3 regions of the Priestia sp. BR_2 genome follow, and region 1 is predicted to be linked to each of the others. Evidence: riboswitches for the same ligand, from Rfam matches in the RefSeq annotation. Region 1 holds a riboswitch; each other region holds the start of a gene.
What was found. Region 1 has a riboswitch for ZMP and ZTP ahead of RB298_RS31125 (bifunctional 5,10-methylenetetrahydrofolate dehydrogenase/5,10-methenyltetrahydrofolate cyclohydrolase). Riboswitches for the same ligand answer to the same signal wherever they lie in the genome.

Region 1 (10,796 bases):
GCTCCACTCGGATGACGGGTAAGGTATATAAGCGCTTGGCCAGCTCCGCGAATTCCACGCTGTAGATGTCTTTGGGAACAAAACGCTCGTTCAGTGCGATGTCCTCCGCTGCCGCCAGGTCATCATTCGTTCCATGCTTCTCCATGCCCGAAACGGCGGGAGCATTCCGCTCCTCGGTTTTACGGCGAACATCGGGGTTCGGATAGGTGTAGATCATGCCTTTTTTGGCCGCCATATCGCTGCCGAGGGCTTGGTCCGGCAGGAGCAGGCCGAACAGCAGCGGCACCGTGAATAACCCGTAAACCGATATGTTTTTGATCAGTCCGCTGGGCAGGGGGTGCTCGCAATCGCACACCTCGCCGGAAGCTCCCGCAATGGCGTGCCACAGCATGCCGAAAGCTATGAACAACAGCGGCACCGGACAGAGCAGAAGCAGGGTCTGCATATGGGGAGCCAAGTAATAGTCCAGCGAATTTGATGCGTTCAGATGCATGATATAGGCGGCCAGAGCTGCGATAAGCAGCGATCGCAGTATATAGTGGCTTCGCAGGCTCAGACGGGGCTTCACGTCCCGAACACCTCCAATCTCAAGTGGATATCCGAAGGCATAACAGCCTGAAGGTGCCGTTATTCCAACCGTTTTCGTGTATTGCCACTCCAGTTTGTTTACTACACCTAACCGCCGAATAGCGCGTTGACGGCTACAGAGCCGATAAAGACAAGCGTAATCACCAGCAGGCTTAAGCCGATCACGAATTTGGTCTTGAAGGTAGCCGACAGCATGAGCAGGCTTTTGAAATCCAGCATCGGGCCGAGAACCAGGAAGGAAACCAGCGGGCCGACGGTAAAGGTGTGCGTGAATGCCGATGCCACGAAGGCGTCCGAAGTTGAGCAAAGGGAGAGGATGAAGGCAAAGCCCATCATGAACAGATAGGAGGCGGCAGGACCGTTCCCCAGAGCCAGCAGCTCCTCCCTCGGAATGAAGGATTGGATGCAGGCCGTCAGGAAAGCGCCCAGGACTAAATATTTGCACATCTCGATCAGCTCGTCTCCGGCGTGGACAAACATGCTTCTCCAGGTTTTGGGATGCTCATGCAACAAACGTTCCCCCTTGCTGGAGCCCTGTTCGGCGAACTCTTGAAAGGAACGCTTCAGGGGGCTGCTTCTTGAAAAAACATAAACGAGCAAACCCGTCGTCACCGCGACTGCAAAAGCCAGTCCCATTCGTCCGATCGTCACTTCGGGATGCGAACGGAAGGCCATGATCGTTGATGCGAATACAATGGGATTCAGAATAGGACCGCTGAGGATAAAGGTGACGGCGATATAGGCGGGCATCCCCTTCAGCATCAACCTGCGAACGACCGGGATCATCCCGCATTCGCAGATGGGAAACAGGATGCCGAGCATGGAAGCGAACAGGACGCCAACCATCGGATTCTTCGGCGTGAGACGCCGCACCCATTGCTCTTTTACGAACAACTGCAAAAGGGACGACAGCAGCACTCCAAGCAAAATGAAAGGAAGTGCCTCAAGGAAGATGCCCGTGAAGACGGTTTTAACCTGCTGCAGGTCTTGGCTGGGTATGGGGTTTAAGTCCTTCTGCAGCCATATCGTCAAGACCGGAATCACGAACACAAGCGGCAGTATAAAGGGCAGCATTTTGAAGATCGCCGGATATCTCATCAAGGCCTCCTGGAACGAATTGTTCTTAGGACATTCTATGCTTGTACCATCGGCAACATACGTGATTTCAGGCAACAAATCAAAAACTTTACGATTAAAGGGCGGCCGCATAGCCGGTGGCGCGAAGTCCAAAGTCGTGATATATTAAAAAAAGTTATCCATGTGTTACTGGCGTAGCTTGGGTTACCAAGAGGGAGCACATGGGATCATATGTCGTACGCCTGGGCAAGAGGTAAGGAGACGTTCGAGTCGCCTTGCCTCTTTATGTTTTTTAATACAATGGCGAAGGAGCGGATTAGCATGAGTAAGGAACCCGTAATTTTGGATGGAAAAAAAGTATCCGATGATATCAAGGCAAAGCTGGCGGTGAAGGTACAGGAATTGAAACAGCACGGGGTAACCCCTTGTCTGGCAACGATTCTGGTTGGCGATGATCCTGCTTCGGCGACCTATGTGCGGATGAAGGGAAATGCGTGCGAGCGGCTTGGCATCATATCCAAAAAAGTAGTGCTGGAGACATCGACAACGACGGAGGAGCTGATCGCCGCGATTCAAGCACTGAACGAGGATCCGAACGTCCACGGTATTCTGCTTCAGCACCCGGTACCGCACCATATCGATGAGCGGGCGGCTTTTGATGCCATCGACATGAAAAAAGACGTGGATGGAGTAACCACGCTCGGGTTCTCGCAAAATGCGTTTGGTTTCGCCGATTACCCGTCATGTACGCCGGCGGCGATTATCGCGATTATGGACTATTACAGCCTGCCGATCGAAGGGAAGCATGCGGTGGTGGTCGGACGCAGTCCGATTCTGGGCAAGCCGGTATCGATGATGCTGCTCAATCGCAACGCCACGGTTACGATCTGCCATTCGAGAACGAAGAACCTTGGGGAGATTGTGTCCCAAGCGGATATTGTGGTTGCGGCCGTAGGCAAGCCTAATTTCATTCAAGGGGACTGGATCAAGCCGGGTGCCGTCGTGTTGGACGCCGGTTACAATAAAGGGAATATCGGGGACTGCGATTACGAAGCCTGCGCCAAGGCGGCTTCCGCAATCACGCCGGTACCGGCGGGCGTCGGCCCCGTGACGATAGCGACATTGCTGAAGCATACCGTCGAATCGGCCGAGCGAACCGTCCAAGCTTAAGGGAATGCACTTGACTACTTGCATGTGAAGCAAGGCTGCACCCATGAATCATCCCCTTCGAATCTTTCATTTTATGCCAGAGCCTGCAAATATGGACCATGCAATGCTAGGCTTGGAGCCCGCATTTCACGGACCCCTGGACGTCATGGTATAGTTAGGAATAAGAGAAATACGAAGGGGAGAGATTCATGTTTATACGAATCATGGCCTGTTGTGCGGGACAACAGGGAGCTCCAGAGAAAGATCCGTTCGATGCAGCGCTGCTAACGGCTCCGGAGATCTTGGCATGAAGAACACGATCGCCGATATTGCCCACAAAGCCGGAGTTGCCAAAAGCACGGTCTCCCGTTTCTTGAACGGAGGATCCGTCAGTCATGCGACACGCCGCAAGATTGAGCAGGTTATTCAGGAAACCGGCTATATCCCGAATTCTTTTGCGCAAAGCCTGAAAGCGAAAAAAACGAGCATGATCGGCACCATTATGCCGCGTCTGGACTCCTTCTCCGCATCGCAGACTGTCGCCGGCATGGACGAAGAATTAAGAAAACACGGATATCAGCTACTGATCATCAACGCAAGCCAGGATTTATCCAGGGAGATCGAAGCGCTGTATGATCTCGCCAGACAAAAAATATCAGGCATTATTCTGTTCGCCACGCAGGTGACGGAAACCCATCTTGCCGCGATTCAAGAGATCGGCATTCCGGTCATTCTGCTCGGACAACAGCACGACCATGTCCACAGCATGATCTATAACGATTATGCCGCAGGTTATGACATGGGCCGGTACGTGCTGTCGATGGGACATCGTCAAATTGCCTATATCGGGGTGACGGAAAAGGACGTAGCCGTCGGAGTCAAGCGGAAGGAAGGGTTCCTCAAAGCGGTAAGCGAGTATGAAGAGGCGGAAGCGGTTCTCTATGAGAGTGGATTCAAGATGTCGGATGGTGTGAAGACGGCATGCTCCATGTTTGAGCTTCACCGAACGCTGCCAACGGCCGTGGTCTGCGCCACGGACAACATTGCGCTAGGCGTGATGAAAGCGGCGCACATGAAAGGCATCTCTATTCCCGACCAACTTTCCGTGACCGGATTTGGCGGATACGACGTAACCGAGGTGATTCATCCCGGGTTAACAACGGTGAAATATGGATATTTCCAAGCGGGCCACCTCGCGGCACAGCATATTATGAAGCTGGTCAACGACGAGCCGGTGGATTTCCTGACGGTCATGAATTGCGAGATGATTCATCGGGAAAGCGTTGACAATCTGAATTAGGTATTTTATACTTCAGATAACGGAACCGGTTCCAATCCGAGTGTTTGCTTGGTATTGGAACTGAGTTCATTATTTTTACCTTTGATTGGAACCGGTTCCACCACAGTTAAATTTATTAGCGTGCACGCGTTAGCATGATCTGTTTGATTTTTCAGCAAGCCCATTTATAAGGAGAAGAGATATGGACAGAGAACTGAAATACCGACGCCTGGATCAGGCTTCTCCCGAAGAGCTTTCCTCCATTAGGAAGAAAGTGCGATTAAGCGAATGGAGGCAAAAATTTCACGTGCAGCCCATCATGGGCCTGATGAATGATCCCAATGGATTTTCTTATTACAACGGAGAGTATCACTTGTTTTACCAATGGTTTCCTCTGGGTACGTTTCACGGCTTGAAATACTGGTACCATACTTCCTCGAAAGATCTGGTGTTTTGGCAGAACCAAGGCATCGCTATTGAACCCGGTCACCCGCATGATGCTTATGGCGCTTATTCGGGCAGCGGTATCGTGAAAGATGGCAAACTATGCCTCATGTATACCGGGAATGCCCGGGATGAGGAATGGAACAGGCAATCTTATCAATGCATGGCTGTGATGGACCGCGACGGATCCATCACGAAGCTCGATAAGCCGCTGATCGACCATGTGCCGGACGGATATACCGAACACTTCCGGGATCCGAAAGTATGGCAAGACAAAGACAAGTACCGGTTCGTCATCGGTGCCCAAAGGGTTAATCAGACAGGTGCGGCTGTCGTTTATGAATCCTCGGATCTATTGGTTTGGGAATTCAAGGGGGAGATACAAACCCGACTTCAGCATTTCGGCTATATGTGGGAATGCCCCGACTATTTTGAACTGGATGGCCAGGGCGTGCTTCTGTTTTCCCCGCAAGGGCTGCTTCCGGAGGACGACCATTTTCGAAACATTTACCAATCCGGCTATGTTTCAGGCAAGCCGCTCAATAGGGATACGCTGGAGTTTGACCACGGTCCCTTTTGCGAGCTGGACAGAGGTTTTGATTTCTACGCGCCGCAGACCATGCTGGATGAGAAAGACCGGCGCATCATGGTGGGCTGGATGGGTTTGCCGGATATCGGGTATCCCACCGATTCGCATGGCTGGGCCCATTGTTTGACGCTTCCGCGTATGCTTACGTTCCGTGAAGGCAGGCTGATTCAACAGCCGGTTCCCGAGCTTCAAGCGCTCCGCGATCATGCCGCTCAGGCAGTGGATACGCTTCACAGCGAAGTGAAGAGTTACGAGGGGGTTCAAGGAACCGCATTCGAAATGATATGCGAGTTCCAAGCCATCGAGGCGGACGTCGTTGGCATTGAATTTCGGGCTGGCGAAGGGGAACGAACCGTTATTCGATATGAATCCGGCCAACGGAAGGTTACGCTGGATCGCTCTTCTTCGGGTGCAACGATTGTCAGTGATTACGGAGCGGAACGATCCTGTATGCTGCCAACCGAAAGAAATTCGATCAAATTTCATCTGTTCGTGGACATTTCTTCGGTCGAGCTGTTCATCAACGATGGCGAAGAGGTGTTTACAAGCAGAATTTTTCCGAAGTGGAACAGCCGTAACATTCGATTTTTCGTACAGAACGGCAGTGCCGGCTTGAAGGTCGAGAAATGGGATCTGACCGAAGCCGTAAAAGATAAAGAAGGGGCTGAATGAACATGGCAGCGGATAATCGGGAAATCGCAAGGCAGGTAGTGGAAGCCATTGGCGGCAGGGAGAACATCGCTTCCTTTGCCCATTGTGCCACCAGGCTGAGAATCATGGTTCATGATCAGAAGAAGATTGACCAGAAGAAGGTCGAGCAGATCGACAAGGTCAAAGGAGCCTTTTTCAACTCCGGGCAGTACCAGATCATTTTCGGAACAGGAACCGTCAATCAGATTTTTGAAGCGGTCGAATCCCTTGGAATGGAGAGCACAAGCAAGGAAGAACTGAAATCTCAGGCGAAAAAGTCGGGGAATCCGTTTCAGCGGGCGATTCGTACATTCGGTGACGTGTTTGTGCCGATTATCCCGGTATTGGTCGCCACTGGCTTGTTCATGGGATTACGGGGGCTGCTGACCCAGGATACCGTGCTTGCCTGGTTCGGTGCGACACCGGATGATATCTCGGCTAATTTCCTGCTCTTCACCCAGGTACTGACGGATACGGCTTTCGCTTTCTTGCCCGCCTTGGTGGCTTGGTCCGCGTTCAGGGTGTTCGGAGGCAGCCCCGTGCTGGGTATCGTCCTGGGATTGATGCTGGTTAACCCGGCTCTTCCCAACGCGTACAGCGTGGCGAACGGCTCGGCTGAGGCACTCATGATCTTTGATTTCATTCCGGTTGTCGGGTATCAGGGCTCGGTCCTGCCGGCATTCTTCATTGGACTGCTGGGCGCGAAATTCGAGAGATTTTTGCGAAAACGCATTCCTGACGCCATCGATCTGATCGTTACCCCGTTTCTGACCTTGCTCGTTATGATAACCCTCGGCCTGTTTGCGATCGGCCCCGTGTTCCACTCCCTGGAAGAAGTGGTTCTGAACGCGACGACGTTCTTGCTGGAGCTGCCGTTCGGTATCGCGGGTCTGGTCATCGGTTTCTTTAACCAGATCATTGTGGTCACCGGGGTGCATCATATTTTCAACTTCCTGGAGATCCAACTCCTTGAGAAGACAGGGAGCAATCCGTTCAATGCGATCGTGACCAGCGCCATGGCAGCGCAGGGTGCAGCTTGTCTGGCTGTCGGACTCAAGACGAGAAATAAAAAGCTCAAGGCATTATCCCTGCCATCGGCATTCTCCGCCTTGCTGGGAATCTCCGAGCCGGCGATCTTCGGGGTCAACCTCCGTTACGTCAGACCGTTTGTTATCGCCTTGATCGGGGGCGGCGTGGGCGGTTTCATGGCTTCCATCTTTCAGCTTGAGGCCACAGGCATGGCCATTACCGTCATCCCGGGCACGCTGTTGTACTTGAACAGCCAGCTTCCTCTTTACATTTTGTGCAACCTGACGGCGATGGCGATTACGTTCGTGCTGACCTGGATATTCGGATTCAATGATAAGATGCTTGAAGAGGTCCGCTCTGAAGCGAAATAAAGCCATAAGCGAAAGGTCCGCCCTGAACAGGCGGGCCTTTTTTGGTCCGGATGCTGGTAAATCGTCTGGCTGACCGGCTTTCTTGTTCATTAAAATGGATATCTGAAAAGAGTGCTCTACTGCGGTTTTTTGGCGTTATCAAGGCTGACCCAGGGGAGCTTGGTAAAATTATGGCTTGCTCTGAAATGCTTTTCATCATTTACAATACAGTTACAAGCTTGAATATACGTAAAGAGAGGCGAGCGTTATTGATGAAGAAGATCCTATTTTTTGATATTGACGGTACGCTGCTGGATCATGAGAAGCAGGTTCCGGCGACAACGAAGGAGTCCATTGCTGAATTAAAGAAGGCCGGCCATATCGTAGCCATTGCTACGGGACGCGCCCCCTATCATTTTGAAGAGCTGCGGGAAGAGCTCGGCATCGATTCTTATGTTTGCTTGAACGGTCAATATGTGGTTTATGAAGGCAAACCGATCTACGGTAATCCTCTGGCGGAGGATGCCTTGCAGGAGCTGACGGAACAAGCGGTTCGGCTGGATCATCCGATTATCTATGCCGGCAGCGAAGCGATGAAGATGAACGTAACCGAGCATGTCCATATCGATTCCAGCTGGGGGGAGCTGAAACTGACGATCCCGGAATACGATCCGGAATATTACTTGGGCCGCGATATATATCAAGCCATTGTATTCTGTACCGAGGATGAGGAGGCCGATTACGTAAAAAGATTCGAAGGGCGGTTCGATTTCGTGCGCTGGGGCCCCTATGGAATTGACGTGTTACCGGCAGGGGGCTCCAAAGCCGAAGGAATCAAACAATTGATTCAGCTGCTGCGCATCGATCTGGAGGATACCGTCGCGTTTGGCGATTATCTGAATGATCTGGAGATGCTGTCGTACGTGGGCCACGGCGTGGCAATGGGCAATGCGCCGGAGATCGTGAAGCAGGCGGCCAGGCATGTCACCCGCGATGTCGGCCAAGACGGAATACAATACGGACTTCGCATGCTCGGTTTGCTGGGCAAGGAGCCGCAGGAGATTAAGTAACGGGTTTTACGATAAAAAAGCCTGGACAGCGTGTCAGTCTTAGCGCATTTTGCGGTGCGTGAGGACTGGCATGAATTTCCGTTCCGTATGCTAACGCCCCATCGCAGGTTTGACGACGGAAACAGGGACTTGCTATTATTAATAACTGACAGTGACCCGCTATATGGTAATACGAACTTTCTGGCGGAAATATACCGGAACAGGTGGAGACCCTATGTCAGCCGATCAAACGCGACAACTCATCACAAGTTGGCTATCCTTGACGCAGATTCATGCATTGATTTCCAACGAGCTGGAACAAAAGCTCCAGCAGAAGCACGATTTATCGCTGAATGAATTTTACGTGCTGTTATTTCTGTCCGAGGCTCCCGAGCAAAAATTAAGGCTTCAGCAGCTGCAAACGATGGTGGGGCTAAGCCAGAGTGCGATGTCGAGACTGGTCAGCCGCTTTGAAGCCAAAGGCTGCGGCGCCATGCAAAGGGCGATTTGCGAGGATGACAGGAGAGGAATCTACACGTCACTGACTCCGATTGGCGAAGAGAAGCTGCAAAAAGCCAAGAACACGGTCCAAGACGTGCTGGAGCAGCAATTCGCAATGCCCAAAATGAAGCATGGTCTGGAAGATGCATTGAAGCATATTCGAGGGTAACTAGATCGTTTCAACAGCCATTCTTGACGAATGGTCTTTGTTTTGCTAACTTAGATGCATGTGCATGCATTTTGTTTAAAGAGATCAAATCATGAGGATAGAAGGAGCGTGTCTCTGAATGGAACATTTACTCAGTCCATATAAATTGAAATCGTTAGATCTGAAAAACCGGGTGGTTATGCCCCCCATGTGCCAATACTCGGTAACGAACAAAGACGGCATTGCCACCGATTGGCATTATTTGCATTATACAAGCCGGGCAATCGGCGGAGCCGGACTCGTTATCGTGGAGATGACGGATGTGGAACCGGACGGCCGTATTTCCGATTATGATCTTGGGTTATGGTCGGATGAGCAGATTCCCGCTTTGGCCCGCATAGTTGAAGCGATACATCAGCATGGCGCCAAGGCGGCGATTCAGATTGCGCATGCCGGACGCAAAGCGGAGGACGCGGAAACGCCCGTTGCCCCATCGGCTATTCCATTCGATGAGCACTCGAAAACGCCAAGGGCACTCACAACCGAAGAAGTTAAGCAGATGGTGGAAAAATTCCGCGTGGCTGTACGCCGTGCGGTGAAGGCCGGTTTTGACGCGATTGAATTGCATGGAGCCCACGGCTATCTGATTCATCAATTCCATTCTCCACTGACTAACCGGAGAACGGATGAATACGGCCAGGATCTAACCAAGTTCGGCCAAGAAGTGATTCAAGCCGCAAAAAGCGAAATGCCTGAGGACATGCCGCTAATCATGCGAATCTCGGCTAGAGAATACGTAACGGGCGGTTATGGCATCGAAGAGAGCATCGCATTCTCCAGGATATATCAGGCTGCAGGCGTTGACATGTTCCATGTCAGCGCTGGCGGCGAAGGACCAATCGCGGCGGAAGGAAGACCGGGCACCCACGTCGCCTACCAAGTACCGCTAGCCAGACAGATCAAAGAAGCGCTGCAAGTACCCGTCATTGCCGTGGGCCGTTTGGATGAACCCGCCTTGGCGAATGCGGTAATAGGCAACGAAGACGCTGATCTCGTCGCTGTTGGAAGAGGAATGCTGCGCAATCCGTACTGGGCATTAGAAGCAGCAACGGTGCTTCAGAAGGAGATCGCGATTCCGGCACAATACCAGAACGGTTTTCCCAGAAAATCGAGATAGATAGGCGGCTGAACATATAGCTGCCAACGAACTATGGAGATTGGCTTATCATTCCCAGAAAGTGAACATTATCAGGAACCCGGTTATGGGTGAGCGTATTTAGAGAAGGTTATCTTACGGTCCGTCACGGCTGTAGGATAACCTTTTTTTGCGTACAAGGAAATGCTTGAATTATGGTAGCCATCAAGCTTGGGAGCCGTTAACATAAGGTTAACTAAAATATTTTTAAAAATTTATTAATTGTTTATTTACATTAGTGTGTGACGTACAGTATAATAATTTCCAGGAGATGATGATATGCCAGAGGATCAGGATATTTTAAACAGTATGGTGCAGGAGCTTCGGCGGGGTACGATCATCCTTGGTGTTCTCAGTCAGTTGTCCGAACCGCAGTATGGATATTCATTGGTGACCATATTGCAGGAGAGGGGGATCAACGTGGAAGCGGGTACGCTTTATCCGTTGCTGCGTCGGCTGGAGAAACAAGGCTTGCTTAACAGCGAGTGGGATACGAATGAAGCCCGGCCCAGAAAATATTACATCATAAGTCAGACAGGCAAGGACATATATCGGCAGCTCTACCATGAATGGAAGGATATGAGGACAAGTCTGGAAGGACTTGTGAATGACAAGGGGGACTAAGGTGATGGATCTGATTAACAGGTATATTTATGCGGTGACCCAGAAGCTGCCCGAATCGCAGCGGACGGATATTGAGAAGGAGCT
Region 2 (10,796 bases), on a different contig from region 1:
TTCATTAGGGGCTTGCATGGCAGGATCCCTGAAAATCTTGAACGTAATGCCACCTTCAGATTAGGGTTTATGGAATGATGAGTATCAACGACGATAAGCAATGGCAAACTTTCTTTTCGAATAATCGTTATATGCCTGTATAGGCAAACCGGGGGTTCGTGTCTCCGGGCACAGGGGGATCAAAGCATGCTTCAGAAATTCAAGAAGATGGATTACGTTATTGTTTTCGTACTGGTTTTGATGATGGGTATCAGCATTACGTCCATATACAGCACGACCGTCGACACCAAGTTCGAAGGCTCTCATATCCGCATGATTGCTTTTTACATTGTCGGCTTCATGGCTTTTTTCGGAATTAGCCTGCTGGATTACCGGCTGCTGATTAAATATGCCAAATATATATACTTAGGCGGTTTAGCCGTGCTGGTCCTCGTGATGTTTATCGGGAAGGACATCAACGGCGCTCAGGGCTGGATTTACATTGGCAGTTTAAGTATACAGCCTGCTGAATTGTTCAAGCTGATCCTGATCATATTTCTTTCTTTTGTATTGGTACGAAAAAACAAACCGCTGCTGTCCTTCTGGAAGGACGTCGTTCCGATCGGGCTGTTGGCGTTCGTGCCTTTCGTGCTCGTCATGGCTCAGAATGACCTGGGTAACGCGCTTAGCTATGTCATCATTTTGCTGGGGCTGCTCTGGATCGGGAACGTCAAGTTCTCCCATGCGCTGATCGGGCTTGTGCTGGTGGCAGGAGTGGCCTTCGGCGGCGCTCAGGCTTACATTCATTATCATGATGAACTGCTGGAATCGAAAATACTGAAGCCGCACTGGGTGGAACGGATTGATCCGTGGCTGTATCCGGAGAAAGCGACCGCCAAGGCCAGCTATCATACGACGAATGCGAAGCTTGCCATCGCCTCCGGCGGCATGAGCGGCGAGGGCTACATGCAGGGTTCGTCGATACAGTCGGGCCGGGTGCCTTATGCGTACTCCGACTCCATCTTTGTGCAGATTGCCGAGGAGTTCGGATTTATTGGTTCCTCCGTCCTGCTGTTGTTGTATTTCATCCTGATCCATCGGCTGATCCTGATCTCCCTGGAATCCCGGGAGCGTGCGGGACCGTTTCTAATCATAGGAATCGTGGCCATGTTTTTATATCAGATCTTCGAGAATATCGGGATGTTTATCGGTTTGATGCCGCTGACGGGGATTACGCTGCCCTTCATCAGTTACGGGGGAACGTCCCTTGTGATTAGCATGGCGAGTCTCGGGGTCGCCATGAGCGTCAAGCTGCATGGTCAGGAAGTGGAGGAAGATATGCCGGATCCGCATGCTTATCGCCCAGCGGCCGCTAAGCAGCAGGCTTGATGGTCGGGTGGAACTTCGCCGCGGTCTGGAAAATAACCAAAACCGAATCGTCATTTATATGAGAGGATGCCGTTCCCATGGGAACGGCATCTTTTTTGTTAAAGTCGTGACGCGCCAATCTATGAATTTTTTTCGATTTGCTAGATTCCATGTTTATATCTTTTTCAGTCGGACATACTGATAGCATCATAGAGTTTCGTTCATAGAGAGGCGGTTGTCCGAGATGAAAAATTATAGTGAAACCCTCCGTATTATCGTGAAAAAAATGGTTGTGCTCTTATCCTGCATGTTTATGGTCATCATGGCTTGGGAGGGGCAGCAGATCGATGCTTCCGTTGTCGGCGGTCCGATCCCTCAAGAATCGATACGGCTTCGCATTCTCGCGAATTCAGATAACCCGTCCGATCAGCTCGTCAAAAGAGAGATTCGTGACGCGGTCGTTGAGCAAATGCAGCTGTGGGTCCTGCAGCTGGAGAACCCGCAAAGCCTGGAAGACGCCAAAGCATTAACCCGGCAGCATCTTCCGGAAATCCGCCAGCTGGTGGGTGAAGAGCTGAGAAAAAGAGGCATTACCTACAATTATCATGTAGAGCTTGGCGTCGTGCCGTTCCCGACCAAATTGTACGGGGGCACGGTGTATCCGGCGGGCGATTACGATGCGCTGCGGATTACGCTAGGCGAAGGCCAAGGACAAAACTGGTGGTGCGTCCTGTTCCCGCCGCTTTGCTTCATCGACGGCGGCAGCGGGGATGCGGCAGCTCAGCCTGTCGAGAAGGGGATCCAAACGGTGTCCGCCGATGCGGGCGACGCTTCTCCGGAGGAAGCGCCGAAGAAGGCAAGCGAAAGCGAGCCGGAGGTCCGCTTCTTCCTGTGGGATATGTTCCTGGGCCTCTGGAATTGGGTGGCGAGCTTATTCTAGGATGATCCCGCGTATTGATTTCCAATACGGACAGGGTATGATAAACTTGGATGAAGAAGTACGTGTTCAAAAAGGTGGATTTTCAGCACCGAGAAGGTTGGATGAAGCTAGGGACTGAGGAGTGGAGCGTACGTTTTGGGTACGTGAGCACCGGAAGGCCCGGCTGAATTCAAGATTCGATGCCGAGCTGCTTCTTGATTCGCTTCGTGTTAGATATAGGATTTATAAGTTATCAACGGAGTTGATGAAATTCTATATCGCAAGAAAACCTACCTATGCATCGCGGTCGCTCATCCTTGAAGTGGCTTCGATGAGGGGTTTTCTTATCAAAAGCGGACTTTTTGAACAACCTCTAGAAGAGTGCTTTCTCTTTGGCGCGACCGGTTTCCATGGGAACCGGCACGGGACTGAAGAACGAGAAGCGCTTTTTCTTTTGGAGTATAGGCAAAACGCGTTTGGATGTTTATATATTTCATATACAGAAAGCTTGGGATAGGTATGGAACAGAACGGAAATGACAAGGAACGCAACCTGCAGCGGGAACAAGGCTCCCGGAATGCTGCATCGAAGCCAACCAAAGTGTGGCACGTCTTAAGCTCCCTCTCCAAGGAGAGCCTCGGGTCCGAGAAGGAAGCGAAGCAGGCGCTGCACGAAGCAGGCCAGGTGCTTGCACAGGGCGGTACGGTGGCTTTTCCGACGGAAACGGTGTACGGACTTGGTGCTGACGCCGGCAATACGGAGGCGGTCGAGCGCATCTTCGCCGCCAAAGGTCGGCCATCGGACAATCCGTTGATCGTGCATATCTCGGAGCTGGCTCAGCTTGACGGCTTGGTCCAGCAGGTGAACGAGACGGAGCGGGCGCTGATGGCGTCGTTCTGGCCCGGACCGCTGTCGCTGGTGCTGCCCGTGAAACCGGGCGCCGTATCGCCTCGCGTGACGGCCGGGCTCGATACGGTTGCCGTGCGGATGCCGGATCACCCCGTGGCGCTGGCTCTGATCAGCGCCGCCGGTTGTCCGCTTGCCGCACCGAGCGCGAATCGCTCCGGCCGGCCAAGCCCGACGCTGGCCAGCCATGTGCTGGAGGATCTGGCGGGGGCGATCGACGGCGTGCTCGACGGCGGCCCGGCCGGGGTGGGCGTCGAGTCGACGGTGGTGCAGGTCGGCGAAGACGGTGCCGTCACGGTGCTCCGCCCGGGCGGCGTCACGGCCGAGCAGCTTGCCGCGGTGGCGGCAAGCGTGCGCCAGGACCCGGCGCTGCAGCGCGCCGCCGGGGAGGCGGAGAGCCCGGCGCCGCGCTCGCCGGGCATGAAGTACACGCACTACGCACCGAAGGGTGCGATGTGCGTGGTGCAGGGCCCGCGTGCCGAAGCGGTGTCGGCACGCATCGCGGCCGAGCTCGAGGCGGCGGCCCGGCGCGGGGAGGTGACCGGCGTGCTGTCGTTCGACGAGCACATCGGTCGCTACCGCGCGGACGTTGCCGTCTCGCTCGGCAGCCTGGCCGCGCCGGAGGAAGCGGCCCGCCGGCTGTACGCCGGCCTGCGCCGCTTCGATGAAGAAGGCGCGACTTTCATCCTGGCCGAAGCGTGCCCGGAGCAGGGGCTTGGCGCAGCCGTCATGAACCGGCTGCTGAAGGCCGCGGGACATCACATCATCCACGTCAATGCCGATGCTGATTGAACGGTTTTAGCATGATTTCCCCCTTGTCCGCATATGGTGTACAAGACCATGGGACTTGGGGGAATGGGGATGTTGGAGGCGTCTGTCCAATCGGGACAGCTTGCGGCGATTCTGCTGATGGCGGTTGCACTCGGGCTAGACGCATTTTCGCTTGGCATCGGAGTCGGAATGAGAGGCGGCATGCGCTTAGGCCATATGCTGGGCATCAGCTTCATGATCGCAATGTTTCACATGCTAATGCCGCTGGCGGGCTTGTTTGCCGGCCGCTATGTAGGTATGCTGCTGGGTCACGTCACAGGGCTTGCAGCCGGCGGGCTGCTCCTCCTGCTGGGCGGGCATATGCTGTATAATTCTTGGCGGGGCGGGGAAGGTCAGCGCATTCATCCTACCGCGTTCTTGGGCATGCTGCTGTTTTCGCTCAGCGTCAGCATCGACTCCTTCTCGGTAGGCGTTTCGCTCGGGATGTTCGTGGATGATGTGCTGCTGATCGTGATCTCCTTCGGTGTCGTGGGCGGTTTGCTGTCCATTCTTGGCCTGCTGCTCGGCCGTCAGGCGAGCAACAAGCTGGGGGAGTACGGCGAGATGCTGGGCGGACTGATTTTGATCATCTTTGGCGTGATGTTTATCTTTTGATGCAATATTTGTTACAATAATCCCAAAACAACCTACAACGGGAGGTACGGGACCGTGAAAAATATATTGTTTGTCTGCACGGGGAATACCTGCCGCAGCCCGATGGCGGAAGGGATGCTGCGCAAGCTCGCCAAACAGCGGGGCATTCCCCTGGAAACGCAATCCGCCGGCGTCTCGGCCGTGGACGGCATGCCGGTATCCCGTCATGCGGAATCGATACTGCGGGACCAGGATATTCAAGATCGTTTGGTATCTAAGCCGCTGACCGCGAATCTGGTGGAATGGGCAGACCTGATTCTGACGCTGACCCAGTCGCATAAGCAGTATGCGATTCGGCAGTTCCCGCATGCGGCCGACAAGATGCACACGCTGAAGGAGTTTGTGGAGGATGACCGGCGGGTGCTGGATGATCTGCGGGAGCAGGACAGCCTGTACGCGACGCTTGAGCTGGCCAGATCGCTGGGCCGCGATGTCAGCGACCGCGACCGGGAGCGTCTGATCGAGCTGCGCCAGCGCATTCCGAGCTTCGATATCTCCGATCCTTTCGGCGGCTCGCGGGAGGAATACGAGGCGACGGCGGCGGAGATTCGGACGGCGCTCTTCCGCCTGCTGGACAAGCTGGAAGCGGATCAGCATAAATAGGATTGGGTTCCACGGAAGCGAAGAGTGAATCTGGATCCGGGCTCAATCTGGCTAAAAAAGCCGCTTGCCTTTCGCAGGGTATTGCTTTAAGATGAAGGTGAAAAACATGAATCCGATGTAACTGGCGACGAAGTGGATGAAACCACGATGGAGCATCGGAATATACGGCCGGTCGCCTGGGCAAAGAGCATTTGGAGCACAATACGTGCGCCGACTGCTCTTTTTTCGTCTTTTGCGTGGAGTTTGGGTTATAATGAAACAAGCTAAAACGCAAAAGCGAACATTCGAGGGGGTTTTTCATAGATGAAAATTGCATTGGGTACCGATCATGCCGGCATTCGTCTGAAAGAGGAGATCGTGGAGGTCATTCGGGGTCTTGGACACGAGGTGGAGGATCTTGGCTGCGGCTGTTCCGATTCCGTGGATTATCCCGATTACGCGCTTCCGGTGTGCGAGAAGGTGGTCTCGGGTGAAGCGGATCGGGGCATTCTGATCTGCGGAACGGGAATCGGCATGAGCATTGCAGCCAACAAGGTGCCGGGCATCCGCTGCGCGCTGACGCATGATGTATTTTCGGCCAAAGCCACGCGTGAGCATAATGACAGCAACGTGATTGCGCTGGGCGAGCGCGTCGTCGGCCCCGGGCTTGCTGCCGAGATCGTCAGCGCATGGCTGACAACGGATTTCAGCCAGGGCGAACGCCATGTCGGCCGCGTGAACAAGATCAAGGCCATCGAGGAGCGTTACCTGAAGAGCGAATCGCGATAGGTCGACGCGTAAGCTGCTGCGGTTATTGCGTATGGAATGAAGCATCTTCTGTGAAAAAATTCATCGGGAGGACTGTGACATGACGGATATCTCCAAGGTTTCCTTGAGCGAACAGACGGCGCGGATCGTCCGCGAGCTGGCCGAAGCGGCAGCCTTAGGACCGGGCAAGGTGCTGGTCATCGGAGCCAGCACCAGTGAAGTGGTCGGACGCCGGATCGGCACGGGCGGCGCTCTTGAAACGGCGCAGCAGCTTCTTCAGGGCATTGCCGAGGTTCAAGCGGAATTCAGCTTCGCTGTAGCCTATCAATGCTGTGAGCATTTGAACCGGGCGCTAGTCATGGAGCGGGGGCTGCTTGAAGAGCTGCGCCTGACGGAAGTGGCGGCTGTACCGATTCCGGGGGCGGGAGGCTCCATGGCCTCGGCGGCGTATCGGAGTATGAAGGAGCCCTGCCTTGCGGAATCCATTGAGGCCCATGCGGGTGTCGATATCGGCGAGACGCTGATCGGCATGCATTTGCGAAGAGTGGCGGTTCCGTTCAGGCCGAGCGAGCGTTATATCGGCGATGCGCGCGTAACGGCGGCTTACACCCGGCCGAAGCTGATCGGCGGAGAACGCGCCGTGTACCGGCTTGAGCAGCGGGATGATTCCACGCTGTGCGATTGATTCGAATGAGAGCCCGCTTTAGTCATTAGGTAAACTTGTAGTCTTGACTTGGCAAGAGAAAATAACGATTGATTATGGGAGGATATGAACATGATGGAACATTTGCGGAAGAATGACCCGGCTGTATTGGAAGCGATGGATTTGGAACTGAAGCGTCAACGCAGCAACATTGAGCTGATTGCCTCCGAGAACATCGTCAGCGAAGCGGTTATGGAAGCCATGGGGACGGTGCTGACGAATAAATATGCGGAAGGCTACCCTGGCAAGCGTTATTACGGCGGCTGTGAGCGAGTGGATATCGTGGAGGATATCGCCCGTGACCGCGCGAAGGAATTGTTCGGTGCCGAGCATGCCAACGTTCAGCCGCACTCCGGCGCCCAAGCGAACATGGCGGTGTATTTGGCTGCGCTCAAGCCTGGAGATACCGTGCTCGGCATGAACCTGGCCCACGGCGGCCATTTGACTCACGGAAGCCCGGTTAACGCGTCCGGCCTTCTGTACAATTTCGTTGCATACGGCGTGCAGGAAGACACGTTCCTTATCGATTACGACGAAGTCCGCAAAGCGGCTTTCAAACACCGTCCTCGTCTGATCGTGGCGGGTGCAAGTGCATATCCTCGCATTATTGATTTCGAGAAGCTTGCTGCCATCGCGAACGACGTAGGCGCATTGTTCATGGTCGATATGGCTCATATTGCGGGTCTTGTTGCCGCGGGTCTTCACCCGAATCCGGTTCCGCATGCCCATTTCGTAACCACCACGACGCACAAGACCCTTCGCGGACCTCGCGGCGGCATGATTCTGTGCAAGAAGGCATGGGCACAGGCGATCGACAAAGCAGTGTTCCCAGGCTCCCAGGGCGGACCGCTCATGCATGTCATTGCTTCCAAGGCCGTTGCGCTTGGCGAAGCATTGGATCCGTCCTTCAAGACGTATGCAGAGAACGTCGTGAAGAACGCGAAAGTGCTGGCTGACACCCTGATCGAGGAAGGCCTGAACATCGTTTCCGGCGGAACCGATAACCATCTGATGCTGGTCGATACCCGCAATCTGGACATCACCGGCAAAGACGCAGAGAAGGTGCTGGATTCCATCGGGATTACCGTCAACAAGAACGCCATCCCGTTTGATCCGACGAGCCCGTTCGTCACGAGCGGTATCCGTATCGGTACGCCGGCGGTAACCTCCCGCGGCATGGATGAGCAGGCGATGGTGAAAATCGCGAAGATTATTGCCATGACCTTGAAGCAGCCTAAAGACGAAGCAACGCTGGAAAAAGCGGGCCGTTTGGTGGCTGAGCTTACGGATCAATATCCTCTTTATGCCGAAATGAAATATTAATCACAGTTTCGTCAGCATAAGAGGCCTATGATAAGAGGACCCCACCTGAAGGTGGGGTCCTCTTTTAGGAGCTGTCACATTCTGGCCAGATTGCTATGCTCGCATGCTCCCGGTCGGGTCGCTTGGCGGTGAGGATCAATATAGGCGAAAATGGAAAACCTAGGTGCAGGGCTGACGAAGATCCGGTTATAAGGTCAAAACTCACGGAAATAAACATGACTCGTGCAGGTGTCAATTGACTAGAGGGAATGATATAATAGACAGGATTTATGGAGCTCACAAGTATTTACGCCCATATTGAAATAACATTTGCATTCAAACCGGAGGGACCAGACATGGGAAAATTGGTGATTTGTGATCACCCGTTGATTCAACACAAACTTACATTTATACGCGATATGCGGACTAACACAAAAGACTTTCGCGAATTGGTAGACGAAGTCGCGACTTTGATGGCTTATGAAATTACGCGGGAGGTTCCTCTTGAATCGATATCTGTTCAGACGCCGGTAGCCGAAACCCAAGGGAAAGTCATTTCCGGCCGGATGCTCGGCCTCGTGCCCATCCTGCGTGCGGGTCTTGGCATGCTGGACGGCGTGGTCAAGCTGCTTCCCGCTGCTAAGGTAGGGCATGTCGGATTGTTCCGCGACCCGGAAACGCTTCAGCCCGTGGAATATTATACGAAGCTTCCAACCGACGTGACGGAGCGGGAATTGATCGTCATCGATCCGATGCTGGCGACGGGCGGATCGGCCATCGCTGCGATCGACGTGCTGAAGAAGCGCGGCTGCACCCAGATCAAGATGATGAATCTCGTGGCTGCGCCGGAAGGCGTAAAGGCCGTGCATGACGTCCATCCGGACGTGGATATTTACGTTGCTGCTCTGGATGAAGGGCTCAACGACCACGGCTACATCGTACCGGGCCTGGGTGATGCAGGAGATCGGCTGTACGGCACGAAATAAGAGCCGAGCCAGTCATTCGTACGACTTGAATTGAAAAAACAAGCATGCAAAGAGGGGTAATTTCAAACATGTCAAAAGTGAAAGTGATGACGATATTTGGGGTCCGCCCCGAAGCGATCAAGATGGCGCCGCTAATTCTGGAACTTCAGCGCCATCCGGAGCATATCGAATCGGTGGTTTGTGTAACTGCGCAGCATCGGCAAATGCTGGATCAGGTGCTTGACGTGTTCAAGATTGTTCCGGACTACGACTTGGACGTGATGAAAGACCGTCAAACGCTGAATGAGATCACCGTACGCGTTCTGGAGGGGCTTGAGCCTGTCCTGCGCGAGGCCAAGCCGGATATCGTGCTGGTGCACGGCGACACGCTGACAACGTTCCTGGCCAGCTATGCAGCCTTCCTGCAGCAGATTCAGGTCGGCCATGTAGAGGCGGGTCTTCGCACATGGAACAAGCTGAATCCTTATCCTGAAGAAATGAACCGTCAGCTGACCGGCGTGCTGGCCGATCTGCACTTTGCGCCGACGGACTGGTCTGCCGAGAATCTCCGCAAGGAGAACAAGCCGGAATCCCGCATTTACGTGACGGGCAACACCGCTACGGACGTGTTCCAGTATACGGTTCGGGAAGGATATACCCATCCGGTTCTGGATTGGGCACAGGGCAAGCGCCTAATCCTGATGACGGCGCACCGCCGCGAATCCCAAGGGGAGCCGCACCGTCAGATTTTTGAAGCGGTGAAGCACATTGCCGACGAGTTCGAGGATATCGCCATCGTCTACCCTGTGCATCCGAGCCCTGCCGTCAAAGAGCCGGCTCACCGCATTTTGGGGAACCACCCGCGCATCAAGCTGATTGAACCGCTGGATGTCGTGGATATGAACAATATTTACACCCGTACGCATTTCATCATTACGGATTCGGGCGGCATGCAAGAGGAAGCTCCGTCCTTCGGCGTGCCGACGCTGGTGCTTCGGGACACGACGGAACGTCCGGAGGGCATTGAAGCCGGCACCCTGGAGCTGGTAGGCACCCAGGAAGAGAATGTGTACGAACGCATTAAGGCTCTGCTGACCGATCAGGAGCTCTATGACAAGATGAGCAAAGCCGCTAATCCTTACGGGGATGGACAAGCTTCCCAGCGAATTGTCAATGCGATTTTGCACCATTTTGGCATTCGAAAAGAGCGTCCTGAGGAATTTCACAGAATGTTCACAAAGGCATAGTTTACCGTATTCTGATTGGCAAGGGGACAGCATACAGTTGAACTGTACGGTTACCGCGGCGTTTTGCGCAATTCAGACTGCTCAAAACGCCGATTTTACACGGGAAATCCATCAAATCGATTCATTGACAAACTCTTGTTATATTCAGTAAAATGAGTTGGGATTAGAGGTTCATATGAAAAATCCGAAAAGTCAAGATAACCCTTGGTTGATAGCGCTATACATTAGCGGGGCGGGCGGTTTGCTTGCCGCTTACATTCTCATCGGTTTTTTTACCGGGCGATGGCTCATGAATCAGTTGGACGGGCCCAGAGTGTGGCTTGCCATTGGTACGCTTTCGGGGCTCTTTGTAGGGATTTTGAATATCGCTCTTCTCATTAAAAAGTTTTTGGGGGCGCAGGCGTGAATGATTTGACTTCCATTGTGAACGCTGTATTTAGAGTATCGTTACTCTTATTGTCTGCCTTGTTTCTCGGATGGGCTCTCTATCCGGAATTCCGCCCGATAATTATGGGGTTGATCATGGGCATGGCGGCGGGCTTGTTTAATGTACGCTTCCTCTCCATGAAAGTGCAGCAGCTGGCGCAATTGGC
Region 3 (10,796 bases), on a different contig from region 1:
TCATCCAAATAGGATACGCCCACGATTTTCCAGCCAATGTTGACGACCGATTTGACCGTATTGAGCCGCTTGACCCCATCCGATTCATCAATGTAGCTCTCCGAAGAGGTCAGCGCCCGCTCAACGCTCTCATTCCGAAGCCCCATGTAGATTAATTGCTGCTGCGGATGGTACACGATATTTCCCGCTCCTTCGTCAATGATGTACGCATACCCGCGCTTCCCCAGACTGATGCGGCTGCTCAGCTCGTCGATCTTCTTGAAGTTGATATCCACCAGCAGAATGACGTACATCGGCTCCCCGTCATGAACGACCGTAATGCCTTTGCTCATCGTGACGACCCATTCAAACGTTTGGTCGTATAAATTCTGAACATGGGGCAGCGAGAAGCTCAGATGGTCGGAGACTCTCATGGCCGAGTGAAACCAGCTCTGTTCCGTCACCTTGGCGCTGGGCTTGACCGGAATGGCCGGATGGTTCCGCAGCATGTCGCCCTGATCATTAAACAAAGCGATGGAGACGATGTCATCTCGGCTTCGCATGATCGTATCGAGCTGTTTTGTCACCTGTTCATCGTCCCACTGCCCGTCTGCCAGCATATTTTCCTCGATCGCCCGATACAGCTGCGCCATCCCGTCCACGTAATCCTCGAGATTATAGCTAACCTGGTCCACGATTTGCTGGGCATTCAGGAATACGCTTTGCTCTGCCGATCGCGAGAATTTATTGAAGAGCAGTACGGCTACCACGATCACAATGAGCAGAATGAACGCCGAGAAGGACCACATGATGATGGATTGAATGCTGTGCGCCCGGAATCGCTTAACCCATCGTTGAACAAACGGTAGGACCGAGTATCGCTTCGTATACGTGATTTTCACCGATGCCCTACCCCCTCGCTTGTGCCCGATATTCCTTAGGCGAAACGCCGACCTGCTTCTTGAAGCTGAAGCTGAAATAATTCGGATCGGCAAACCCGACGCGCTCCGCGATTTCGAAAGCCTTCAGGTCGGTGGATCGTAAAAGCTCCTTGGCCGTTTCCATCCGCAGCTGCATTAAGTACTGCACATAGGTCATTTTGAGCTCTTTTTTGAATACGCCGCTAAAATAGCCTGTGCTGATATGCAGGTGCATGCACAGCTTCTGCAGCGATATATCCGGGTCGCCGTAATGCTCCCGCGTGTATTGGAGCGCTTTCTCCACGATGTCTTTATAGGCATGCTGCCTAGAGCTGGAGATTTGCTTGCGGATGGCCAAACTGACATCCTGAAGCCAAGCTTTAGCCTCCTGTAGTCCGGAAAACTTGAAGATCTCGGCATGCAGCTGATACCCCGCTCCAAACATCTCCTCAAGCTCGATCCCGGATTCTTTAGCCGTTCGAAGTATGGCCGTTACGACTTCCAGGAGATAGATCTGAACCTCTTGAATCGTGCAGGATGCTCCGATCAGCTCATCGAATATGTGCGTAATCGCTTCACTTAATTCCTCCGCGGTTCCGAGCTTAAGATTGCGGATCAGCGCTTGCTCCTGCAATTCGTCCAGGCGGACCCCTTCCTGCCTCGGACTCTCCACGTCATCGATGAAGATGACTTTCTCGGCGCCGAGAATCAGCCGGTAGTCCAGCGCCAGCAGCGCATCCTGGTAGGAGTGCTTAAGATCGGACAGTGTCCGGACCCTGGAACCCACGCCGATCGTAACCGGCAGCTTCAGATAGTGAAGAATGCTTTTGAGCAAACGGTCCAGTGCCACCTGCAGGTCGCCAAACCATGACTCGTCCTCGCAGCCGTCATTCGTAATCAAGAACACGATGCTATCCTGATATATGAATGCGCTTCCAAAAGAAAGGGGATCCATCAGCTCTTTCGCAATGTTCAGCATGGCGTGCAGCATCAAGTCCATATCGCCGGAATGTCGCAGGGAGCTTGATGGAGCACTCTCCTTATGCTCAGCTGCCGGATATAAAGCCAACACCGCGGCGAGATAACAGGCGCCGTTCAGCGGAAGGCCGTAATTCCGAGTTTTCTCCTCAATGATGGACCGGGGCAGTTTTCGGGTTAACAGCGAAGCCAGGAATGATTCCCGAAGCAAAGGCAGGCTTGTCCGGTAATGCTCCTTCAATTGGCGCATGTCCTCTCGCTCCGCCACCTCCATATCGATTTTGTCCTTGATCTTGCCTAATAACTCCATGAAGCTTTCGGCAGAGAACGGCTTGAGCAAATACTCATCCACGCTGAGCGTAATCGCTTGGCGTGCGTAATCAAATTCGTCATAGCCGGTCAAAATCACGATTTTGCACAGCGGCTGATGCTCCCTTAGCCATGAGGCCAGCTGCAGCCCATCCTGAAAGGGCATACTGATATCGGTAATAACGACATCCGGCTCCAACCGCTCCGCAGCCTCCACGGCCTCTCTTCCGTTCTCCGCCGTCCCCTTGATCTCGAATCCGCAGGCTTCCCATTGGATTTCCTGAACGAGGCCTTCTCTCACATCGGCTTCATCATCCACTAACAGCACTTTATACAATGCGACCCCTCCCGTTTCTGTCCTGTTCGGTTGCAAACTGAATCTATAGTGATCTTACCTCGCCGCGCCAAAATTGGGAATCTTCCACATTATGTTTTTTGCAACAAAAAAAAGAACGAATGCTCGACTCCAGCGAAACAGCGCTTCCCTGTTCCTGGAGTCATGATTCGTTCCGAAATCGATTGTGCAGCATTCCTTACGCCTGAACGGGTACTGAGACGGGTTTTACCGGCGTGCTCAACCTCTTGATGCTCAGATAGTAAGCGATGCCGAGCGGGATGACGGCGCCCAGCCAAGCCAGCGGATTTGCCAGGCTTGCACCGAGGAAGCCGATCTGCGCGGTCAGGAAGATAGCAGCCAGTACCCGCATGATCAGCTCCATGATGCCCGCCACAGTGGGAATTAAGCTCTGACCAAGCCCCTGAAGCGTGAAGCGGTAGATGAAGAGCAGCGAAAGAAGCAGATAGGTGCTGCCGTTCGATAAGAAATACAGCCTGCTGAGCGACAGCAATTCCTCTTGGCCTTGACCCACAAAAAGGCTGACGGCGGCAGGACCCGCGAATATAACCAGCAGGCCCACGGCGATGCTGAATGATCCCGAGAGCCAAATACACTGCTTAACCCCCAGTTTGATCCGGTCTATGCGATTCGCTCCGAAGTTCTGAGCGGCAAAAGTCGCCATCGTAATCCCGAAGGAACTCATCGGCTGCGTGGCGAGCATATCAATCTTCTGTGCAGCGGTATAAGCCGCAACGGCTGATGCCCCGAGACCGTTTAGCGTGATCTGCAGAATAATGGCTCCGATGGCGATAATGGAGGCTTGGAAGCCCATCGGAAAACCTACCCACATATGCTGGCGAATAAATTTCCAATCGATGGACCAGTCGGCATTCTTGAATTGAAGGAGCGGGACCTTCTTATGAATGTAGATCAGACAGAGCAGGCAGGAGAACAGCTGCGATACAACCGTGGCAAGTCCGGCTCCGGCGACTCCCATCTTAAATACGAGAATGAATAAGAGGTCGAGCACGATGTTCAGAATGCTTGCAACGACCAGGAAGAGAAGCGGCGTCCGGCTGTCGCCGAGAGCGCGGAGCAGGTTAGCCAGCAAATTAAACAGAACGGCCGCGCCGACGCCCCAGTTAATGACGATCAGATACGAATACGCATCATCCAAAATTTCGGCAGGGGTGTTCATCATGACGAGGACGGGTCTCGTAAATATAACGCTCACGATGGTGAGGAATACCGTGAACACCAGACTGATCCATATACTCGTTCCCACGCTTTTGCGGACGCCTGCGATATCCTTAGCTCCAAAACGCTGTGCCGTTATGATAGACAAGCCAGCCGTCAAGCCTTGTGCAAAGCCGATGACAAAAAACAAAATGCTGCCTGTCGAGCCAACGGCTGCAAGTGCGTTCACGCCAATGGTACGTCCCACGATAAGGGTGTCCGCCATGTTGTAAAATTGTTGAAAAATATTACCGATCAAAAGCGGGATGGTAAACATGATAATCAGCTTGATCGGACTTCCTTGCGTCATGTCTCTCATGTAGATTCTCCTATGCCGTCAATAAACGTTCCTCTAGAGATTTATTTGAAATATTATGCTTCAAACAGCGCTTATCGCATCGAATGGAAACATTATAATGGGTGAGGGTCGTTTGTATTCTTGTGTATCTTATCATGAAAGAACATAAATTTCTCCCTATTTATTCCCGAAATCAAAACTAAAAGCAAGTACTCGTCATTAGAAGAGTCTGTACCCGATTTGGATCCCTGATTTCTCTATAACTGAAAAGGCCAACCGGTCATTTCGGTTGGCCTTTTCAACATGATGACATGTGATATCCCTATGGAATTCCGATGTTTATGCCTCTTCGACGGCAAGCTTATCCAAGGCCAGCTTCGCACGTGACCGCGCTTCTTCGACATCGCCGGCGGTTGACAGCGCGACTGCTACTCGTCTTCCGACCTTGGTTACCGGTTTGCCGAACATGCGAAGCTGCGTATTCGGAACGGCCAGCGCTTGATCGGCGCCTGTAATCGTATAGTCTTCCAGCTCTCGGCCGGCTTTCAGGGGGCGGCTGGCTCCCGGCGTGATCAATTCGATCTCTGGTATCGGAAACCCGAGAATGGCACGGACATGAAGCGCAAATTCGGATAGATTTTGCGTGACCAGCGTAACCAGCCCAGTATCATGCGGACGCGGGGATACCTCGCTGAAGTACACCTTATCCTCGGCCAAAAATAATTCAACGCCGAACAAGCCGTATCCGCCAAGCTCGTCGGTAATCTTCCGCGCAATATATTTAGCTTCCTCGATTTGCGCTTCAGACATGTCGTGCGGCTGCCACGATTCGATATAATCTCCGCTTTCCTGAATATGCCCGATCGGCGCACAGAAGCTTGTTCCATTGACGGAGCGGACGGTCAGAAGCGTGATTTCCGACTGGAATGAAATGAATTCCTCAATGATCACCCTTCCGTTCTGAACGCGGCCGCCTTCCATGGCGATGTTCCAGCAGGACTCGATATCCCCTTCCGAACGGCACACGCTTTGACCTTTGCCGGAGGAGCTCATCAACGGTTTGATCACGCACGGAAAACCCATGTCCAGGACAGACTGCTTGAATTCCTCATAGGTATCGGCAAATCGATAGTCCGCAGTCGGCAGTCCCAACTCCTCTGATGCCAACCGGCGGATCCCCTCACGGTCCATCGTAAGCTTTGCGGCTCTGGCGGTAGGAATCACCCGAAACCCCTCATCCTCCAGCTTCACCAGCTCCGCAGTAGCCAGCGCTTCAATCTCCGGAACGATCAGGTCCGGCTTTTCCAACTCAATAATAGCGCGCAGCTTCTCTCCGTCCAGCATATCGATCACATGGCTGTGATCGGCAACGTGCATGGCAGGAGCATCGGCATAACGATCGACGGCTACGGTTTGGACACCCAATCGTTGTGCTTCAATTACGACTTCTTTCCCTAGTTCTCCGGATCCCAGCAGCAATATTTTTTTCGTTTTGAACATCGTTGTTTTATCCCCTTTTCATAGTTTCAGAGACGATAGAAGCCCAAGAAAATAATAAAGAGGTAAGGGAAATAAACTCCCTTACCTCTGCCCAGGCGTACGGCCGTTGTCATTCATGTGCTCCCTCATGGTTCCCCATGCTACGCCAGTCACACATAAACCTATACATTGTTACATAAATGATACTGAATCTTTTCGTTAAATGCAATATCAGCCTGCGTCCTTAGGATTTAGACTTCAACATTTCGATCATATCCTGAAGCGAGTGTGACAGCCACTTCTTAGGATGAACGACAATCTGGATGTCCAGTCGAATGTCAGGGTGTTGAAAGGGAAGAACCGCCAGCTCTCCCCTCTTGATTTCCTCCTCTGCTACCATTCTCGGCAATAGGGAGATGCCGGTGCCGGACATGATATATCTTTTGATTGCCTCGGGGTTGCCCAATTCCAAACCAATACGGACGGGAGCTCCGCTGGCGCGCAGCACTTTTTCCAACATGATTCGGTAATTGCAAGTATCCTCGGTCATAATCCATTCGTAATCAGCCAGATGCTCCAGTTCGATGACGGGCAACCTGCGAAGCGGATGATCCGGATGGGCAATCAGATGGAGGGGCTCTTCCCGGATCGAGATCCAATTCAATGAAGTGTCTTCCGGTTTGTTCTCCAGAATAAGCCCGAGATCGTACTCGCCCTCTCTTACCTTACTGACGATGCTATCTTCACGATCCGTTTGCAAGCGGATGGCAAGATCTTCATGCTCCTGTCTTAGCCGATGAAGGACGGATGGAAGAAAATATGCGGCAAGCGAATCGATCGCTCCAATCGATAAGATGCCCCCGCCTTGTTTCGTCAGCTTTTCCTTAGACTGCTGGAACAGATCCAGCATTTGGACAGCATACTTGAACAGCTCCTCCCCTGACTTCGTCAGTCTCAGGCCTCTGCCATACCGTTCAAACAGCTTGACGCCGTACTCCTTCTCCAGCTTCTGGATCTGGGTGGTAACGCTGGATTGTGCATAACCCAATTCGTCAGCGGCTTTAGTAAAGCTCTTTCGAACAGCAACCTCCCTGAAGGTTTGCAGATAGCTCAGTTCCATCGCTCTCTCCTCATCAATAATATTGATAATAACTATCTAATATTATAGATAACCCCGATCCCGATTCCCATGGTAAAGTAAAGCCACAATTCATGAAATGGAGGAAAGATCATGTTGAGTCCGCTAGATTTGAGAGGTATTTATGTTCCGGTGGTCACTCCCTTTTCACATGAATACGCATTGGATGTTCCGTCTTATCATCGTTATTTGGAGAATTTGTTATCCCATGACATTCAAGGATTGATCATCAACGGTACGACCGGAGAGGCGCCGACGGTAACTTGGGAAGAGGTCGTTCAGGTGGTGAAGGAAACGCGAAAAGGTCTGGACGTGCGGCAATTGCCGGTCATTATTGGTACGGGTACCAACGATACGTTCTCCAGCATGAAGCGGACGGAATGGGCAGGACATATCGGGGCAGACGCGGTATTGGTGGTCACGCCGTATTACAGCCGCCCTTCGATTGAGGGCATTATACAACATTTCTGCAAAGTCGCGGAGGTGGGGATACCGGTTATTTTGTACGAAGTTCCTTCGCGCACTGGAATTTCCTTACCGGTTGATGCCATTCGAAGAATCATGGAGATCCCCGGTGTCATCGGAATGAAGGACAGCACTGCGAGTACGGAGCTTATGAGAAGCTTGTCTCCATACGATACGAAGCCTGTTCTATGCGGGGACGATGTCCGCTTTCATGAGATGCTGCGTCATGGTGCATCCGGGGGCATTTTGGCGTCGGCCAATGTGAATACCGAGGCTTTTATTCGTGTGTATCAATTAGCTGCCCAAGGGGATTATTCTCGTTCCGAAAAGGAGTTTGAAGTGCTGCTTCCCGTTATTCATCAGTTGTTCGCAGAATCCAATCCCGCTCCGCTAAAATGGCTGCTTGCCAAGCAAGGCCTTATCTCATCCGACACCCTGCGCCTGCCGATGGGCACCATTACGGATGAGCTCAAGCTATCCTTGGATCAAGCACTCAAAAACTGAGAAACTTTAAATCGTGGACGTAATAGATTTCTCCTCAAGAGTGGCGGGGCGCATACGCTGCCTTGCCTTTCTTGAATGGATGATTCGGATGCGATAGGGCGCACATGCTTTCAATCAGCAGATGATGGGATGGATGATACTGACATTTTACGCAAAAAAAGAAATCCTGCTTAAATCTATCGCTTTAAAGGATTGATGAATGAAATCGCCCCACTTATAATATGGGTACATTCAATTCCTCCCAGAAATTTGAAAGGAGACTTGCAGTGCTGCCCTATTCCACCCCTAATCATGATTTTGCCTTCGAACAATCTGTAATCGGTATGGCTTTGGTATCGCTAGATGGAACGATTCTTAAGGTCAATTCGGCACTATGTGATCTGTTGGGTTACTCGCCGCAGGAGTTAACTGCCGGGGCGCCGCAAGAAGAAAACAGCCTGCGCGAGTTATTGAATCGAGTGATTCAGAACGCTAGGGCTGCCCAGGGTCATCAGCCATCCGTCCCCCCGGTTGAACATGCTTACCGTCATCCGTCTGATCGCGAGTTATACCTTAGTGCACGCTGCAGCGTTGATCACGATCCGGAGCGGGGGCCCAAGGGATACTTGGTACAATTCGAGGATCGATCGCTGCTGAGGCAGCTCATGAAACAGCTGGAGCAGAAGGAACAGAAGCTGAACGAGAAGGAAAATTCGTTTCTGCAGCTGCTGGAAGAGCTCCCTCTCTCCGTACTCATAACTAAAAAAGGCATTGTGCACTATGTTAATTCTGCCGCGCTCCGACTCGTCAATGCGACGCACTCACATGACGTGCTGGGCATTTCAACCGACGTGATCGTCGACGCATCGTATCATCAAGCATTGATGAAACGCAGGGCAACGTATGCCGAGAGCGGAGAAATCGGAAGCGTCGATTATCTGATACGCTGTCTGGACGGGCAGGAGAAGATGGTCACGGGATTCACGTTAATCATACAATATGAAGGCGAGAAAGCGGCCGTCGGCATCTTCAAGGACATCACGGAGCAGCGAATGGAAGAGGACCGCGTGATGCAATCCGAGAAGCTGACGACCGCCGGCCAATTGGCCGCCGGCATCGCTCATGAAATTCGAAATCCATTGACATCGATTAATGGATTCGTGAAGTTATTGCGATCCGCGGAACGCAGCAACGAGCTTTATTTTGAAATCATCGAATCGGAGCTCAAACGCATCGAGCTCATCGTCAATGAACTCTTGGTGCTCTCCAAACCGCAGGGCGCCCACGTGAGCGGACCCATCGACGTGTCGGCCATACTGGATCAGATCATTACGCTGATGAAGGTGCAAGCCGCTCTCAAGAATATAGAGATCATTCCCCATTATCCACTGGTTCCGATCTATGTACAGGGCGAAGTCAACCAGCTCAAGCAAGTGTTCATCAATCTGCTGAAAAACGCGATGGAAGCGATGAATCACGGGGGAAGCATCACCTTGGACATTGTGCACAGCGGTCCCGAGGTACAGATTATCGTGCAGGATGAAGGAGTTGGGATGACGCAGGATCAGATCCAATCACTGGGACAGCCCTTTTTTACAACGAAAGACACCGGCACGGGACTCGGTCTCATGATTACCAAGAATATTATTCATAATCACGGCGGTACGATGAACGTGGAGAGCACTCCTGATCATGGGACAACCTTTACGATCCATTTACCTGCATTATAATGCGTACAATCGGAGGACATAGGCATGGACATTCAAGATTCAAACTTACATAAACCATTTGCAATAAACTGCTTCAATCAGGTCTGGGATATCTTGGAGAAGAAGCAGCGGACGACGGAAGACGAAGAGAACATGATTCACATGTGTCATGCTTCCTTTTGGCATTGGAGCCGGGTGGCGGATCATACAGAGCGCAACCTGTCTATCGGGTATTGGCAGCTCTCCCGAGTATACGCGGTAACGGGTCAGGGCGATCAAGCACTGCATTATGCCAAGCGCTGCATCACGATCGGGTCATCGGCTAACCTCGAACCCTTCTACATCGGTTACGGATACGAAGCGGAAGCCAGAGCCTATCTGGTTCTGAGGAACAAGGAGCTTGCATTGGCATCCAAGCAAAAAGCGGCAAGTTATCTCGACAGGGTAACGGATAAGGAAAGCCATCAGATGCTTGCCAACGATCTCGGAAGTCTGGACTAACACGCAAACTGCGCATTATCGGATCTTTTATCGAAGGGGTTTCGCCAGATGATAACCGATATAATAAAAGACCTCTCTGCATAAAAAGGGGAGCTTGCTTCTTACGCTTTGGTAAACGCTCCGTGACGCGGGAGAAGGATTGGCTTCGAGACCCATATCTTCAGCCATCGCCATCGCCCGCTTCATGTGCAGCGGATCGCTCACGATAATATATGAGGACAGCCCTGCCGCATCGCCTATCTTGTTGGCATAATACAGGTTTTGCTCGGTGATCGTCGAACTCGTCTCTACCAGGATATCCCTCTCCGGAACGCCGTGTTCGATGGCATATTGTTTGGCCGCTTCCGATTCGGCTACTTCCTCTTCGGACCCGCGTCCCCCTGTAAAAATGAGCTTGTCTACGTATTGTTGATCATACAGCCATAACGCATGATCGATGCGCCCCTGAAACACAGGCGAAGGTCTCCCCTCCCATACTGCTGCACCCAGAACGATCGCTGCATCGGAGGGAATATTCACCGTTCGCCCTGCATATTTCCAAATCGTGTATCCCACATTAATCGAATAAACCAGCATGATGGCTATCAGTCCCAGCAAAACTCTCAACAAGACGCGCTTTCTTCTGCTTCCTGCTTTCCGCGGCTGCATCAATCGGGTCATGCAACACCTCCAACTTCCACTCGTTCAACTCCAGTCTTCATTTTAGCATCATATGTACAGGGATATAATACAGCAAAGAAGCCTGCAGCTCCATAATCGAGCTGCAGGCTTTTGATTATCCAACTTCCTCTTGGTTCCAACGGACATCAATCCGTTTCATATCCATATAGCGTGACTCTGTTCTTCCCCTTGCTCTTGGCAATATGCATGGCTTTTTCCGTTTCGTCAGTCAAATGGGAAAGACTCAGCATGGAGGTGGGCGTTAGGCAAGCCGCTCCTACGCTTACCGTCATAAATCCGTCTT

Region 2: linked by a shared signal. The riboswitch ahead of rpiB (ribose 5-phosphate isomerase B) and the one ahead of RB298_RS31125 (bifunctional 5,10-methylenetetrahydrofolate dehydrogenase/5,10-methenyltetrahydrofolate cyclohydrolase) in region 1 are both predicted to bind ZMP and ZTP.
Region 3: linked by a shared signal. The riboswitch ahead of purT (phosphoribosylglycinamide formyltransferase 2) and the one ahead of RB298_RS31125 (bifunctional 5,10-methylenetetrahydrofolate dehydrogenase/5,10-methenyltetrahydrofolate cyclohydrolase) in region 1 are both predicted to bind ZMP and ZTP.

Annotation. Positions count from the first base shown of each region.
Region 1 covers NZ_JAVFHM010000350.1:1,867-12,662, reverse strand. Annotated here, with positions in the region: gene RB298_RS31135 (TIGR03943 family putative permease subunit) at 1-568, opposite strand, end outside; gene RB298_RS31130 (permease) at 676-1,686, opposite strand; ZMP/ZTP riboswitch at 1,841-1,920, shown strand; gene RB298_RS31125 (bifunctional 5,10-methylenetetrahydrofolate dehydrogenase/5,10-methenyltetrahydrofolate cyclohydrolase) at 1,987-2,835, shown strand; gene RB298_RS31120 (LacI family DNA-binding transcriptional regulator) at 3,122-4,114, shown strand; gene RB298_RS31115 (glycoside hydrolase family 32 protein) at 4,296-5,798, shown strand; gene RB298_RS31110 (sucrose-specific PTS transporter subunit IIBC) at 5,795-7,216, shown strand; gene RB298_RS31105 (Cof-type HAD-IIB family hydrolase) at 7,465-8,265, shown strand; gene RB298_RS31100 (MarR family winged helix-turn-helix transcriptional regulator) at 8,480-8,914, shown strand; gene RB298_RS31095 (NADH:flavin oxidoreductase/NADH oxidase) at 9,033-10,070, shown strand; gene RB298_RS31090 (PadR family transcriptional regulator) at 10,368-10,712, shown strand; gene RB298_RS31085 (hypothetical protein) at 10,717-10,796, shown strand, end outside.
Region 2 covers NZ_JAVFHM010000139.1:6,221-17,016, reverse strand. Annotated here, with positions in the region: gene RB298_RS05275 (FtsW/RodA/SpoVE family cell cycle protein) at 187-1,368, shown strand; gene spoIIR (stage II sporulation protein R) at 1,592-2,287, shown strand; gene RB298_RS05265 (L-threonylcarbamoyladenylate synthase) at 2,786-3,964, shown strand; gene RB298_RS05260 (manganese efflux pump MntP) at 4,034-4,597, shown strand; gene RB298_RS05255 (low molecular weight protein arginine phosphatase) at 4,652-5,239, shown strand; ZMP/ZTP riboswitch at 5,347-5,428, shown strand; gene rpiB (ribose 5-phosphate isomerase B) at 5,543-6,007, shown strand; gene RB298_RS05245 (TIGR01440 family protein) at 6,087-6,671, shown strand; gene RB298_RS05240 (serine hydroxymethyltransferase) at 6,762-8,012, shown strand; gene upp (uracil phosphoribosyltransferase) at 8,348-8,977, shown strand; gene wecB (non-hydrolyzing UDP-N-acetylglucosamine 2-epimerase) at 9,046-10,203, shown strand; gene RB298_RS05225 (AtpZ/AtpI family protein) at 10,379-10,609, shown strand; gene RB298_RS05220 (ATP synthase subunit I) at 10,606-10,796, shown strand, end outside.
Region 3 covers NZ_JAVFHM010000188.1:339,651-350,446, reverse strand. Annotated here, with positions in the region: gene RB298_RS11940 (cache domain-containing sensor histidine kinase) at 1-881, opposite strand, end outside; gene RB298_RS11935 (response regulator) at 889-2,523, opposite strand; gene RB298_RS11930 (MATE family efflux transporter) at 2,720-4,078, opposite strand; gene purT (phosphoribosylglycinamide formyltransferase 2) at 4,397-5,557, opposite strand; ZMP/ZTP riboswitch at 5,640-5,720, opposite strand; gene RB298_RS11920 (LysR family transcriptional regulator) at 5,781-6,656, opposite strand; gene dapA (4-hydroxy-tetrahydrodipicolinate synthase) at 6,768-7,643, shown strand; gene RB298_RS11910 (ATP-binding protein) at 7,910-9,352, shown strand; gene RB298_RS11905 (hypothetical protein) at 9,377-9,832, shown strand; gene RB298_RS11900 (YdcF family protein) at 9,860-10,492, opposite strand; gene RB298_RS11895 (diguanylate cyclase domain-containing protein) at 10,639-10,796, opposite strand, start outside.